DNA from 3 places in the Candidatus Clostridium stratigraminis genome. Region 3 is predicted to be linked to each of the others. Evidence: riboswitches for the same ligand, from Rfam matches in the RefSeq annotation. Region 3 holds a riboswitch; each other region holds the start of a gene.
What was found. Region 3 has a riboswitch for lysine ahead of ACJDUG_RS05435 (aspartate kinase). Riboswitches for the same ligand answer to the same signal wherever they lie in the genome.

Region 1: linked by a shared signal. The riboswitch ahead of kal (3-aminobutyryl-CoA ammonia lyase) and the one ahead of ACJDUG_RS05435 (aspartate kinase) in region 3 are both predicted to bind lysine.
Region 2: linked by a shared signal. The riboswitch ahead of ACJDUG_RS04620 (transporter substrate-binding domain-containing protein) and the one ahead of ACJDUG_RS05435 (aspartate kinase) in region 3 are both predicted to bind lysine.

What each region holds. Positions count from the first base shown of each region.
Region 1 is NZ_JBJHZZ010000015.1:36,542-40,836, reverse strand. It holds gene ACJDUG_RS15260 (amino acid permease) at 104-1,483, opposite strand; lysine riboswitch at 2,084-2,263, shown strand; gene kal (3-aminobutyryl-CoA ammonia lyase) at 2,399-2,791, shown strand; gene kce (3-keto-5-aminohexanoate cleavage enzyme) at 2,821-3,645, shown strand; gene atoD (acetate CoA-transferase subunit alpha) at 3,645-4,295, shown strand.
Region 2 is NZ_JBJHZZ010000002.1:55,075-59,369, reverse strand. It holds gene ACJDUG_RS04630 (amino acid ABC transporter ATP-binding protein) at 1-635, opposite strand, end outside; gene ACJDUG_RS04625 (amino acid ABC transporter permease) at 679-1,407, opposite strand; gene ACJDUG_RS04620 (transporter substrate-binding domain-containing protein) at 1,509-2,357, opposite strand; lysine riboswitch at 2,525-2,706, opposite strand; gene ACJDUG_RS04615 (DUF1540 domain-containing protein) at 2,829-3,191, opposite strand; gene ACJDUG_RS04610 (FTR1 family iron permease) at 3,403-4,101, opposite strand; gene ACJDUG_RS04605 (LCP family protein) at 4,283-4,295, opposite strand, start outside.
Region 3 is NZ_JBJHZZ010000002.1:243,840-248,134, reverse strand. It holds gene lysA (diaminopimelate decarboxylase) at 1-1,091, opposite strand, end outside; gene ACJDUG_RS05435 (aspartate kinase) at 1,112-2,314, opposite strand; lysine riboswitch at 2,426-2,596, opposite strand; gene ACJDUG_RS05430 (M18 family aminopeptidase) at 2,742-4,043, opposite strand; gene ACJDUG_RS05425 (cation diffusion facilitator family transporter) at 4,257-4,295, shown strand, end outside.

The sequences.
Region 1 (4,295 bases), on a different contig from region 3:
ATTATAAAGTATGTGTTCATATATCACTACGCTAAAAAGTCACGGATACTTATATTTTCAAATAAAAAAATCAGCATTTTAGAATGCTGATTTTTTTTATTTGCTATTTTACATCATTTAAAGAACTATGCTTGAAGCCATAAACAAAGTATAGAAGTGAGCCGCCAGCTAGCCAGATTATAAATCTTAACCAGGTAACTGGAGGTAAGCTTACTATAAAGTATAGACAAAGAAGCACAGTAATAATAGGTGTAACAGGTACCCAAGGACATCTGAACTTTCTTTCAATATTTGGCATAGTCTTTCTTAATATTATAACGCCAACTGAAACTAGTATGAATGCGAAAAGTGTACCAATATTACATAATTCTATTAATACGTTTAATGGGAATAATCCAGCTAATACTGCACATATTATACCGGTAATCCAAGTACAAATATGTGGAGTTTTATGGTTAGTATGCAGTTTAGCAAAAACTGGCGGAAGAAGTCCATCTCTTGACATAACCATAAATATTCTAATTTGTCCGTAAAGTGTAACTAGTAATGTAGAAATCATACCTATAATAGCACCTGTAGCAACTAAGGCACCGCCCCAATTAATACCTATGCTTCTAAGGGCAGCTGGAAGAGCATCTGTAATATCTATACTCTTGAAAGGAACTATACCACAAAGAACAAATGCTATAGCTACATAAAGGACTATAACAACACCTAAGCATATAACAAGTCCTAATGGAACGTCCCTCTTTGGATTTACGGTTTCCTCTGCAGCTGTTGAAACTGCATCAAAGCCGATATAAGAGAAGAATATAAGTGCAGCACCTTGCATAATACCTCTCCAGCCAAATGGTGCAAATGGGTGGAAGTTTGTAAGGTTAATATGTGTTGAACCAAGGAATATAAATAGTAAAATTACTATTATTTTAACCCCTACTATAATATTGTTAACATTGGCACTTTCTTTAATACCAATATAAAGTATCCAAGTTACCAATAAAGTAATAAGAATTGCAGGAATGTCTGCAATACCACCATTTAATGTAGAAGTTGTTATTGAAGTAGGTAATGTAACTCCATAATTTGCTAGTAGTGCAACAAGGGTGCTTGACCAACCTGAAGCAACAGTACTAGCCGAAACAACATATTCAAGCATTAAATCCCAACCGATAACCCATGCAATAAATTCCCCAAAAGCAACATAAGAATAAGAATAAGTACTACCTGCAACAGGAAACATAGTAGCAAGCTCTGAGTAGGTTAGTGCACAAAAACCACTTACAAGTGCAGCAAGAATAAATGAAATAATTACAGCTGGACCTGCAGCTTGAGCAGCGGAACCTGTAGCAACAAAGATTCCTGTACCAACAACTGAACCAATACCTAAAGCAGCTAGGTCAATAGCCCTTAATTTTTTCTTAAGTCCCGAATGTTCCCCCTCATCCTCCATCATGTCCGCGGTTTTCTTTCTAAAAAGATCCATAGCTTGTCCTCCTTAATATTTTGTTTTATAACAACACATAACATAATTCCCCATAATAATTATGTGCTTATTATACAATGAAAATAAAAATAGTCTATATGCTGGCTAAAGGATACTATCTTTAGTAGATTTTAATTATTATATTATATTTAATTATATTAATAATTAAAGAAAACTATGAATAAAACAATGTTATAAAAGCTCAAAAGATATAGATATATAGAGTAAATAGAATATTTCTTGTAGTAAAGCAATAAAGGATTTTAAAAACTTGTTGTCAATTAAATGAATTTTCAGAAATATATAAATATATTATATAAAATTATTTTTACCAAGGGAAGTACTTTTTTTAAAAAATTTAATGTAGTATGAGGAGGTTCTTTATGTAATATTATGGTAGAAGAGACGTCACTATACTACACATTAAGACCAAGAGAATATTTTCACAAATAATAATTATTCATCTTACTAGATTATATAAATAAAATTATTCATTAAATAGAATATTCCCTTTTTAGTGAAATATTAAAATTTTCAATAAATAATATTGACAGTAAAATTTCGCAGGAATATAATAAAATTAACAATTGAATAATTAGGTACATAAATAGAGGAGCAAGTAAACGTTTAATCTTTAGGTGTTAAGAAGAAGAACCTTCAAAACTAAAGATGAAGGATTTACCTGCCGAAAGGGTATTTTAGTTCTTTAGCTTACCCTTGGGGATAATAGGTACGCTTTTATCCTTGCCGTGAATAATTTCATGGAGCGCTATTTACGTGATGGAAGATTGATTTTCATTGCATAGATGGCACTATTTAAAGGCCTTAGGTTTTAAAAGCAAGCACTGAAAATCTTCAGTGCTTTTTTATGTTTAAAAATTAACAATATTTTACAAACAGGTTGGAGGGTTAGTTATGAAGGCTTTAATTAGAATGAGAATGAGCACCCATGATGCTCATTATGGCGGCAATCTTGTTGATGGAGCAAGAATGCTTAATCTATTTGGAGATGTTGCCACAGAGCTATTAATAAGGAATGACGGGGATGAAGGCTTATTTAGAGCTTATGACAGCGTAGAGTTTTTGGCACCAGTTTATGCAGGAGACTATATTGAAGCAGTAGGAGAAATTGTTGAGTGCGGAAATACTTCCAGAAAGATGATATTTGAAGCTAGAAAAGTTATAGTACCATTGCCGCATATTAACGACTCTGCTGCTGAAATATTGGAGGAGCCTATTATAGTCTGCAGAGCAAGCGGAACCTGTGTTGTTCCGAAAAACAAACAGAGAAAATTAGTTAGAGATTAAAAGTATTAACATTTAAATGGGGGAGTTTTATGGAAAAGTTGATTATTACGGCAGCTATATGCGGGGCTGAGGTTACTAAGGAACACAATCCAAGTGTACCTTATACAGTAGAGGAAATAGGAAGAGAAGCAGAGGCAGCCTATAAGGCAGGAGCTAGCATTATCCACCTTCATGTAAGGAATGATGACGGCACACCAACTCAAGATAGGGAAAGATTTAGACTTTGTATCGAAGAAATAAAGAGAAGATGTCCAGATGTTATTATACAGCCTTCAACCGGCGGTGCAGTTGGAATGAGTATTGAAGAAAGACTTCAGCCAGTGGACTTACTGCCAGAGATGGCTACCTTAGATTGCGGTACCTGTAATTTTGGGGGAGATGACATATTTGTAAATACTGAAAACATGATTAAAGCCTTTGGGGAAAGGATGATATCACTTGGCATTAAGCCGGAAGTTGAGGTATTTGATAAAGGCATGATTGATATGGCCATAAGGCTTAATAAAAAAGGATTTATTAAAGCTCCAATGCATTTCAATTTTGTTTTAGGAGTCAATGGGGGCATAAGTGCATCTCCAAGAGATTTTACTTTTATGATGGGAAGTATCCCAGAAGGAAGCACCTTTACTGTATCAGGAATAGGAAGAAATGAGTTTCCCATGGCTGCACTTTCAATAATTTCTGGGGGCCATGTTAGAGTTGGATTTGAGGACAACGTTTACATTTCCAAAGGAATGCCTGCTAAATCTAATGGGGAATTAGTTGAAAAGGTAGTAAGACTAGCAAAGGAACTTGGAAGAGAAGTAGCCACTCCAAAAGAGGCAAGAGAGATTTTGGGATTGGGGATGAAGTAATGAATAAGTTAGTAAAACCAGAAGATTTAATACCTCTTTTTAAAGATGGAATGACAGTTATGATAGGAGGCTTTTTAGGCTGTGGTACTCCCCATAAAATAATTGATAAGCTTATTGAAGCAAATATTAAAGACCTTATTATAATTGCAAATGACACTAGCTTTGTAGATAAGGGTATTGGAAGGCTTGTTGTAAATAGACAGGTTAAAAAAGTAATTGCTTCCCATATTGGTACAAATTCTGAAACAGGAAGACTTATGAATGAAGGTCTTATGGAAGTGGAGCTTGTACCACAAGGAACCTTAATTGAAAGAATCAGGGCAGGCGGATCAGGCTTAGGTGGAGTATTAACGCCTACAGGTATTGGAACAATTGTTGAGGAAGGCAAGCAAAAGGTAACTATTGAAGGAAAAGAATATTTAATCGAGCTTCCATTAAGAGCTGATCTTTCAATTATCAGAGGAACTATAGTTGATGAATTTGGTAATACCTTCTACAAGGGAACAACTAGAAACTTCAATCCATTAATAGCCATGGCAGCAGACAAGGTAGTAGTTGAAACAGAAAAGTTAGTAAAGGTGGGGGAACTTAATCCCGATTATGTTATAACTCCAGGGGTGCTTATAGACTACATTATAGAAGGAATTTAG
Region 2 (4,295 bases), 190 kb from region 3:
ATGAATACAACACGGTCTGATACTTCTCTTGCAAAGCTCATTTCATGAGTAACTACAAGCATTGTAAGACCGCTTTGAGCTAGTTCCTTCATAACCTTTAGAACTTCGCCAACCATTTCAGGATCCAGTGCTGAGGTTGGTTCATCAAAAAGAATAACATCGGGCTCCATTGAAAGTGCTCTAGCAATTGCTACACGCTGCTTCTGCCCCCCAGATAGCTGCTTTGGCTTGGCATTAACATACTGCTCCATGCCTACAACCCTTAAATACTTTAAGGCTACCTTTTTAGCTTCTTCCTTTGAGCGCTTCAGTACCTTTATTTGTCCAACAATACAATTATGCAGAACATTATGATTGTCAAATAAATTAAACTGCTGAAATACCATACCTAGCTTTGTACGATACTTATATATATTATGCTTATCATCTAAAATATCTTCTCCGCTGTAGATAATTTCTCCGCCGGTTGGTTTCTCTAAAAGATTAATGCAGCGAAGAAGTGTTGATTTTCCTGAGCCAGAAGAACCTATAATGCATACTACTTCTCCTTTTTTTACTGAGAAATCTATGTCCTTTAGTACTTCATGAGTTCCAAAGGATTTATTTAAATGCTGAACCTCAATTACATTTTCCATTTTCCTAATCTCCTTGCAATTTTTATTTTTATAAATACATTTCCTATACCTGCATCTGATTAGCATACATAGTGTAATTTTCTGGTCCATCTATTTTCTTCTCTATAAAACGTAAAATTCTTGTTACTGTAAAGGTCATTATAAAATAAAGAATACATGCAACGAAAAAGGATTCAAAGTATCTAAAATTATTTCCTGAAATTGATTTAGTTTGGAAATAGAGCTCTGTTACAGAAATTACGTTAAGTACTGATGTATCTTTTATATTAATTACAAATTCATTACCCATTGCCGGTAGGATATTGCGGATTGCCTGAGGCAGTACAATATTAACCATAGTTTGAAGATGGGTCATACCAATAGCCTGTGCTGCCTCAGTTTGTCCTTTATCGATTGAAACAATACCTCCGCGTATAATTTCAGACATGTAGGCACCTGTATTAATTGAAACAATAAAAATTGCTGCTGTTAACCTGTTCATATCTACTCCGAAAGCTAGAGCAGAACCATAGTAGATTACCATAGCTTGTACAATCATTGGGGTTCCACGGAATAATTCTATATATATAAAAAGAACAGAATTTATAATTTTAAGAAATATCTTCTTTATACCTCTTTCAGGCATTGGTATAGTCCGTACAACACCTATTATAAGACCAATAAAAAAACCTAAAATAGTACCAATCATTGAAATAAAAAGTGTCATGCCCGCTCCTCGAAGGAACATTGGCCAGTTATCTGTAATAATTTTTAATACCCATTGAAAACTCATTTTTAATCACTCCTGCTTTATCTGTGCCGGGTAGCTTGTCCAATCTAAAATCTAATTTAAGCCAAGCCCCCTCTATAATGTCTTAATAATTTTTATATTATTTATTTTGCTGCTGGCTGATTCTTAATAGCACTATCCATAATGGATTTTTGCTGATCAACAGGTATAGTGGCTAAAATTTTATTAATCTTTTCAGTTAAATCACTGCCCTTAGCAACACCTACAGCAATTGCTGTATCGTCTGGTGAAGTAACAAAGCCGTCTTTGAACTCTACCATTTTAAAAGCTGAGTTTACTGCAGAAGCACTAACCCCTTCTGGACGTTCTGAAACATAGCCGTCAATCATACCTGCTTGTAGTGCAACTCTCATTGCCGGGAAGTTATCCATGGCAGGCTGCTTTTGAACACCCTTTATTTGATCTATTACTGAATAATGGAAGGTATTTAATTGAGCAGTTACCTTTGCTCCGCTGAAATCCTGAATTGATGCAGCGTTGTCATACTTTCCGCCTTTTTTAACTACCATAACTAAATCTGATTTATAGTAGTTATTTGTGAAATCTATTGTCTCTTTACGTTTTTCTGTTGGTGACATACCTGCAATAATTGCATCTATTTTACCTGAAGTCAAGGCTGGTACAAGACCATCCCATTCAGTTTTAACTACCACTAATTTTTTCCCAAGTCCATCTGCTATTTTCTTAGCTATCTCAATATCATAGCCCCCCGCATATTCTGCGCTGCCATCTATTTTAACTGCACCATTTGAACTGTCTGATTGCGTCCAGTTAAAGGGTGCGTATCCACATTCGAGTCCAATTCTAAAGGTTCCAGCATCATTTGCTGCCTGTGCCTTTGTATCCTTTGAGGCATTGCTTGTCCCGCAACCTCCTAAAACTAATACTGCTGATAGTGACATTGCCATTAATGACCAAAATTTTCTTTTCATTTTACATATCTCCTTTTTATTATATTTTCTGCTTTTGCAGTTAAAAAAGGCTAATCTTTCATTTGGATTTTTTAATTTCTCATTTCAGTCTTTTTTTGAACAAAAAAAGACCTGAGGTAACCTCAGGCCGCAATGTGCACACTTGCTCCTAAACCCCTACATTTCCCAAATGAGATAGCACAACTCAATAAACCGGGTAGTCTATTGAGACAGTCCTGCAGCTCTTAACTGCAGACCCAGCAAATAATATAGAGAATATTATAAGCTTCGGCGATGAATCCTTCTCCCTAGTTTCAATGTTTCTCAAGCTCCGCTAAGGACTAATAAGCACCGCGCCTCTACCCCACCGTAAAAGTGAGGTCTTATTTAATTGTTATATTTACTTTATAACAATTAATTAAATATGTCAACATCTAGTTGTATAATATTGTAAATGTAACTGTTTACAACTAAATTTTTTATAAAATTTTTTTAATATTTTACAAATGTCTCACATTGGGTTCCTTCAATGGAACTAGCATCTGGCCCATGAACCTGTACGTGTGGAGCTGAACAAGCTCTATTATCATTATAGTTGCAGTTAAGAGCATCACATTTAATTATAGGACTCATTTCAATTGAGGTATTGGTAAACAACTGCTTAACTTCACCGCCAAAATTCATATTAGTAAGATGAGTAAAAGCATTCTTAATACCCTTTTCAGCAAAGGTATTGCACATTGTTTGAGCACTGCTGTGAGCGCTGCTTCCTACAACATGAATTTGGTTTGCTGAGCAAAGTCCACTCATATTATGCACACAGCTAAGAGCACTGCAGCTCAAGTCACCATTCATAAAAAAACCACCTTTCTCAATATTGTTAACCATATTTTACACAATAATGAAAATTTTATTCCATTATAATTGCTTGTTGAATATTTTTTAAAGAAAATTAAATCTTCTGGATTAGCAAAAAAAAATAGCAGCTTAAGCTGCCAAGTAATAAAATGAATCAGTTGCACTATTATGCATTCTTTTATTTTTACCAATTATTAGATAAAATATACTACTTTTTAATATAATCCTTAATTATGATTTTAATAAATATAAACATGGCTGGAACTCCATAAGCAAGCATTCCTACTTGTTGTAACTGTGCCCCTCCACTAGGAAATATAAGGCTTATGCCTTCTCCAAACATGCTTGCACCTACATATATCATGAGTATTGAAATAAGATCAAATAGGAGGCCCATACTTAACTTTATGCTTGTCTTATAGAACAGGAGCATGACTAGTAAGGACATTGCAAAACCTATTAAGGCACCTATAATTATAGCTAAAGTGCCCTCTGTCATAAGAGGAATAATAAAAATTATTATCTCAAGAGTTTCTCTAAATACTGTTAAAAAGGAAAATATGAATAAACCTAGTCCTGTAAGTTTAATATTATATCTTTCTTCAATTGGTAAATTATAATTTTTCTTCTGCCTTCTCATCCATATAATAAAATACACAACAATGGCAGAGAGAAAAAGCATTAACGAACCATTAAAGAGCTCTTTTGTATATCCGCTTAAGTATGCAGTTTGACTATATAGGAAAAAACTTGCAAGAAAGCTTACAGCAAGGCCACCAAGAACACCAGAATATATATACTTGGTAAGTTCTCTTTTGTCTAGCTTAACAATATAGGTAGTTAGTGCTGTTAAAACTATGAGCATTTCAATGCACTCTCTTAAAGTAATTATACTTACGTTCATCATCTTACATCCCCCCTTTATATTTACTTGATACATTATAATCAGGAGGTATTATTTAGGTGACAAAAAAAGAAAGCATAAGCTTTCCTTTTTAATAATTATTTGTTAATTATCATTCATTTTTATATAAGAATAAGCTGTAATATAAATATGTTACATGAGCTGATTGCTGCAAAAGTACTGGTTATTTTGTAACT
Region 3 (4,295 bases):
TCTCCTGATTCACAGCATTTTCCTGAAATAGTAACCCTTTCTTTAGTGCTATCTTCAGCTCTATTTGCAAGCAAACACTCGTACTCAGCCTTATATAGTGCAGGCCTAATGTTATCTGTCATTCCACCATCTACTGCAACATATTTTCTTATGTCTTCTATTTCTTTTATGGAACCTATGGTGTAAAGGGTAGTTCCAGCTTTTCCAATTATTGATCTACCAGGCTCAATAGTGAGACTGGGCAGGTTAATATTTAAAGTTTTTGCAGTTATCTCTGCTTTATTGATAATGGAGGAGCAAAAATCTTCTATACTCTTAGGTTTATCCCCTTCTCTATAATGAATACCAAAGCCGCCCCCCAAATCTAATTCTTGTATCTCATAATGAAGCTTTTCTTTTATATCAGAAATAAGCTTTAACATAATCACTACTTCGTCCTCATAGGGCTCAATATCAAAAATCTGCGACCCAATATGCGAGTGAAGTCCAATAAGTTCTATATTAGGCAGCTCAATGGCCCTTTTTACAGCATCTAAAGTATCATTATTTAAAATGGAGAATCCAAATTTTGAGTCTATCTGCCCTGTTTTTATATAGTCATGGGTGTGGGCTTCTATACCTGGAGTTATCCTCAATAATATCTTTTGTATTTTATTATCTGACTTAGCAATTTCATTTATCTTTTCAATTTCAAAATAGTTATCTACTACAAACTTTCCAACTCCATTTTTTATGCCAAATTCTATTTCTTCTAGGGTTTTATTATTTCCATGGAAATATACTTTTTCAATGGGAAAACCACTTTTAATTGCTGTATATAGTTCACCGCCTGAAACCACGTCAAGACAAAGACCTTCTTCCTTTATTAACTTGCACATAGCTAAGGTTAAAAAAGCTTTTCCAGCATAGGCAACTCTATTTCCAGCTTCTAATGCCTTAAAAGCACTGAGGTATCTTTTACATTTAGTTCTAACGAAGGCTTCATCAATAACATAAAGTGGGGTACCATATTCTTTAGCTAGTTTTACTGTACTTACCCCTCCTATAACTAACTCATTATTTTCTATTTTAACATTTCCAAAAAACTGCATTGGGTACCTCCTTAAAATATTTATAAATTGAATTCTTCTGCAACAATATTTATTGCTTTAAGCTTGTCTTCTTGTTTAATAGCACAGGTAATTCTAATTTCTGAGGTAGTTATCATCTTTACCTTAATGTTATTCTTGCTAAAAAGCTTGAACATCTTCGCAGCAACTCCTGAAGTAGTTTTCATACCAATTCCCACCATAGAAAACTTTGTAATATCTTCATCTATACTAATACAATCTTTTTTGGCATAAATCCCCACCACTTCCATGCTTTCCTTCAAATCCTCTTTTGGAACTGTAAAGGAAATATTCACTCTTTCATTTATTGGGGAAGTCTGACTTATCATGTCGATGTTTATTTTTCTGCTTGCTAATCCTTCAAAGAGGTTTGATAATACATTTATATCATAGCTAATATTTTCAATAGTTATTGCTACATCATCATCACTCGTAGCTAGGCCAGTTACTGCTTTTCCTTCCATATTCATTTTATTATATACCTCCTTAATTACTGTTCCTTTAATATCACTGTTACTTAGCCCTACATAAATTGGCACACCATATTTTTGGCCAAGTTCCACTGATCTTGAATGCATTACCTGAGCACCAAGGCTCGCAAGTTCAAGCATTTCCTCATAATCGATTTCTTTTATTTTATTTGCTTTGCTATATTTTCTAGGATCAACGCTGTATATTCCATCAACATCAGTATATATTTCGCAGATTCCATTTAACTTAACTGCTATAGCAACAGCTGTGGTATCAGAGCCCCCTCTTCCTAAGGTAGTAATATCTCCTTCTTCATTTACACCCTGAAAACCAGCTACAATTATTATTTTATCTTCCTTTAAACTGTTTCGAATTTTACTTCCATCAATATCATCTATTAAGGACTTACCATAATTTCCAATCGTTTTTAAGCCAATTTGATAGGCAGTGTAACTTACAGCATCATAACCTAAATCCTTAAGTGTCATTGCAAGAAGGGATGAAGAAATCATCTCTCCAGTTGATAGCAGTGCATCTAACTCCCTTTTGTCAGGATTATCTGTTATTTTCTTTGCTAATGCTATAAGCTCATCAGTAGTATCTCCCATTGCAGATACTACAACAACAAGGCTGTCTCCTTTTTCCTTGCGCTTTATAATGCTGCTTGCAACCTGCTTTATTTTTTCAATTGTTCCTACTGAACTTCCGCCATATTTTTGAACCACAACCCTCATATTTTGTCCTCCTTTGAATCTTTATGCAATAGTTTTTTGCTGGATAAAAAAATAAATGCAGCAAAGGAACACCCTTGCTGCATTAAATACAATAGTATTTTACAACTCTGTGTACCTTGTAGCTCTCCACTATTTTCATAGTGACAGCAATACATATATTTTATGCATTGCCAGGAAACATACCTGTCAATATACTTCCTTCGGCCATAACTCCTTTTACCATGCATTTTGGCGTACCCGCTCCGAATGGTTACTAATAGTTACGGCACCTCTACCCTAGGTAGATATTTAATTGTAATTTAAATTAATAATCTTAAATTGTACTTTAACATATTAACTTGTAAAATGCAAATAGAAAATACTTAATGATTAGCATTATTTTAGCAAATGTGGCACGAGAAACTTCCTCGTGCCACATGTTGCATTTTTAAATTCTATAGAATTCTTCAAAAGATTTTATAGCATAGCTGTGGTCCATTACTCCACCAAGCTCCCTTACAGAGTGCATTGCAAGAATTGGAGTACCCATATCTACTGAGCGAATCGCAAGATGTGTGGAAGTAATTGGGCCTATGGTAGAGCCTCCTGGTGAATCAGATCGATTAACAAATCTCTGTACCGGAACACCAACTTTCAAGCAGATTTGCTCATAAACTGCTGCAGTGTTGCTGTCAGTAGTATAGCTTTGGTTTGCTGCTAGTTTTATTACTGGTCCCTTGTTTATTATCGGTCTATTAACAGGATCCGCCTTTTCTTCGCTGTTTGGATGAAGTGCATGTGCTAAGTCTGCAGATATCATAAAGCTTTTTGAAATAGCTCTGAAAAAACTCTCTCTGTTCCCACCTAATGAAAGAACTATTCTTTCTAGAATATTGGAAAGCACCTCAGAATCAGCTCCCTGTTTAGTGTGACTTCCTACTTCTTCGTTGTCAAAGGCTATCATAACATTGGTAGCTTCCGAAGCTTCTACATTTGTGATTGCTTTTATGCCTGCATGGACCATAGCTAAATCATCCAATCTGGAGCAGGATATAAATTCATTGTTTAAACCTATAACTTTACCTTTTTCAAATTCATAAAGGTATAAATCAAAGTCTAATATGTCCTTAATATCTACCTTTAACTCATTTGCTATTACACTTAATAGATAATTGTTCTTCTCAAAGCCTTCACTTATCATTGATAGAAGTGGAAGAGTATCCTTTTGGCCATTTATCTCATAACCCTTATTTATATTTCTGTTCATGTGTATAGCTAAATTAGGTATTATTAATATAGGTCTGTTTATATTAATAAGCCTTGTTTCAGGATTAAGTATGTTTTTACCTTTTAAAATAACTCTTCCAGCAGCTGAAAGTGGCCTATCAAACCAAGTACTTAATATGGGCCCACCATATATTTCAGTATTAAGCTTAACATAATTATTTTCAGATACTATTTCCGGCCTTGGCTTAATTCTAAAGCTAGGTGAATCTGTATGGGCTCCGATCAATTTAAAGCCATTTACTTCAATGTTTCCTTTTCCAACAACAAAGGCAATAATTGCGGAGTCATTTTTAGTTGTAAAATATTTTCCGCCTTTATTAAGCTTCCAAGCCTCTTCTTCTTTCAATTCTGTAAAACCTTTTTCTAATAAGTTATTCTTTACACTTAAGGCAGCATGAAAGGCAGATGGACTTTCATAAATAAAATCAATTAACTCTTCTGCAAGTTTTAGTTCCTGCTCCATTTTTATTCCCCCTATGTATTTTCTAGACTTGTTATTACATAATGTTAGCTTTTATCGCAAATTATATTAAAAGTATAACAAATAAATATATATTTTTTCTACCCATTTAATAAATTTGTTTTCATCTTTGGTATAATATACTATATTAAAACGTTAAAAGTAACAATGTAAATAGTGAAGTTTGTTTAATATGCTTGAACAGGAGTGCATACTATGTTTTCAAAATTTCTAGTTTCAAAATTCATTAAGGAT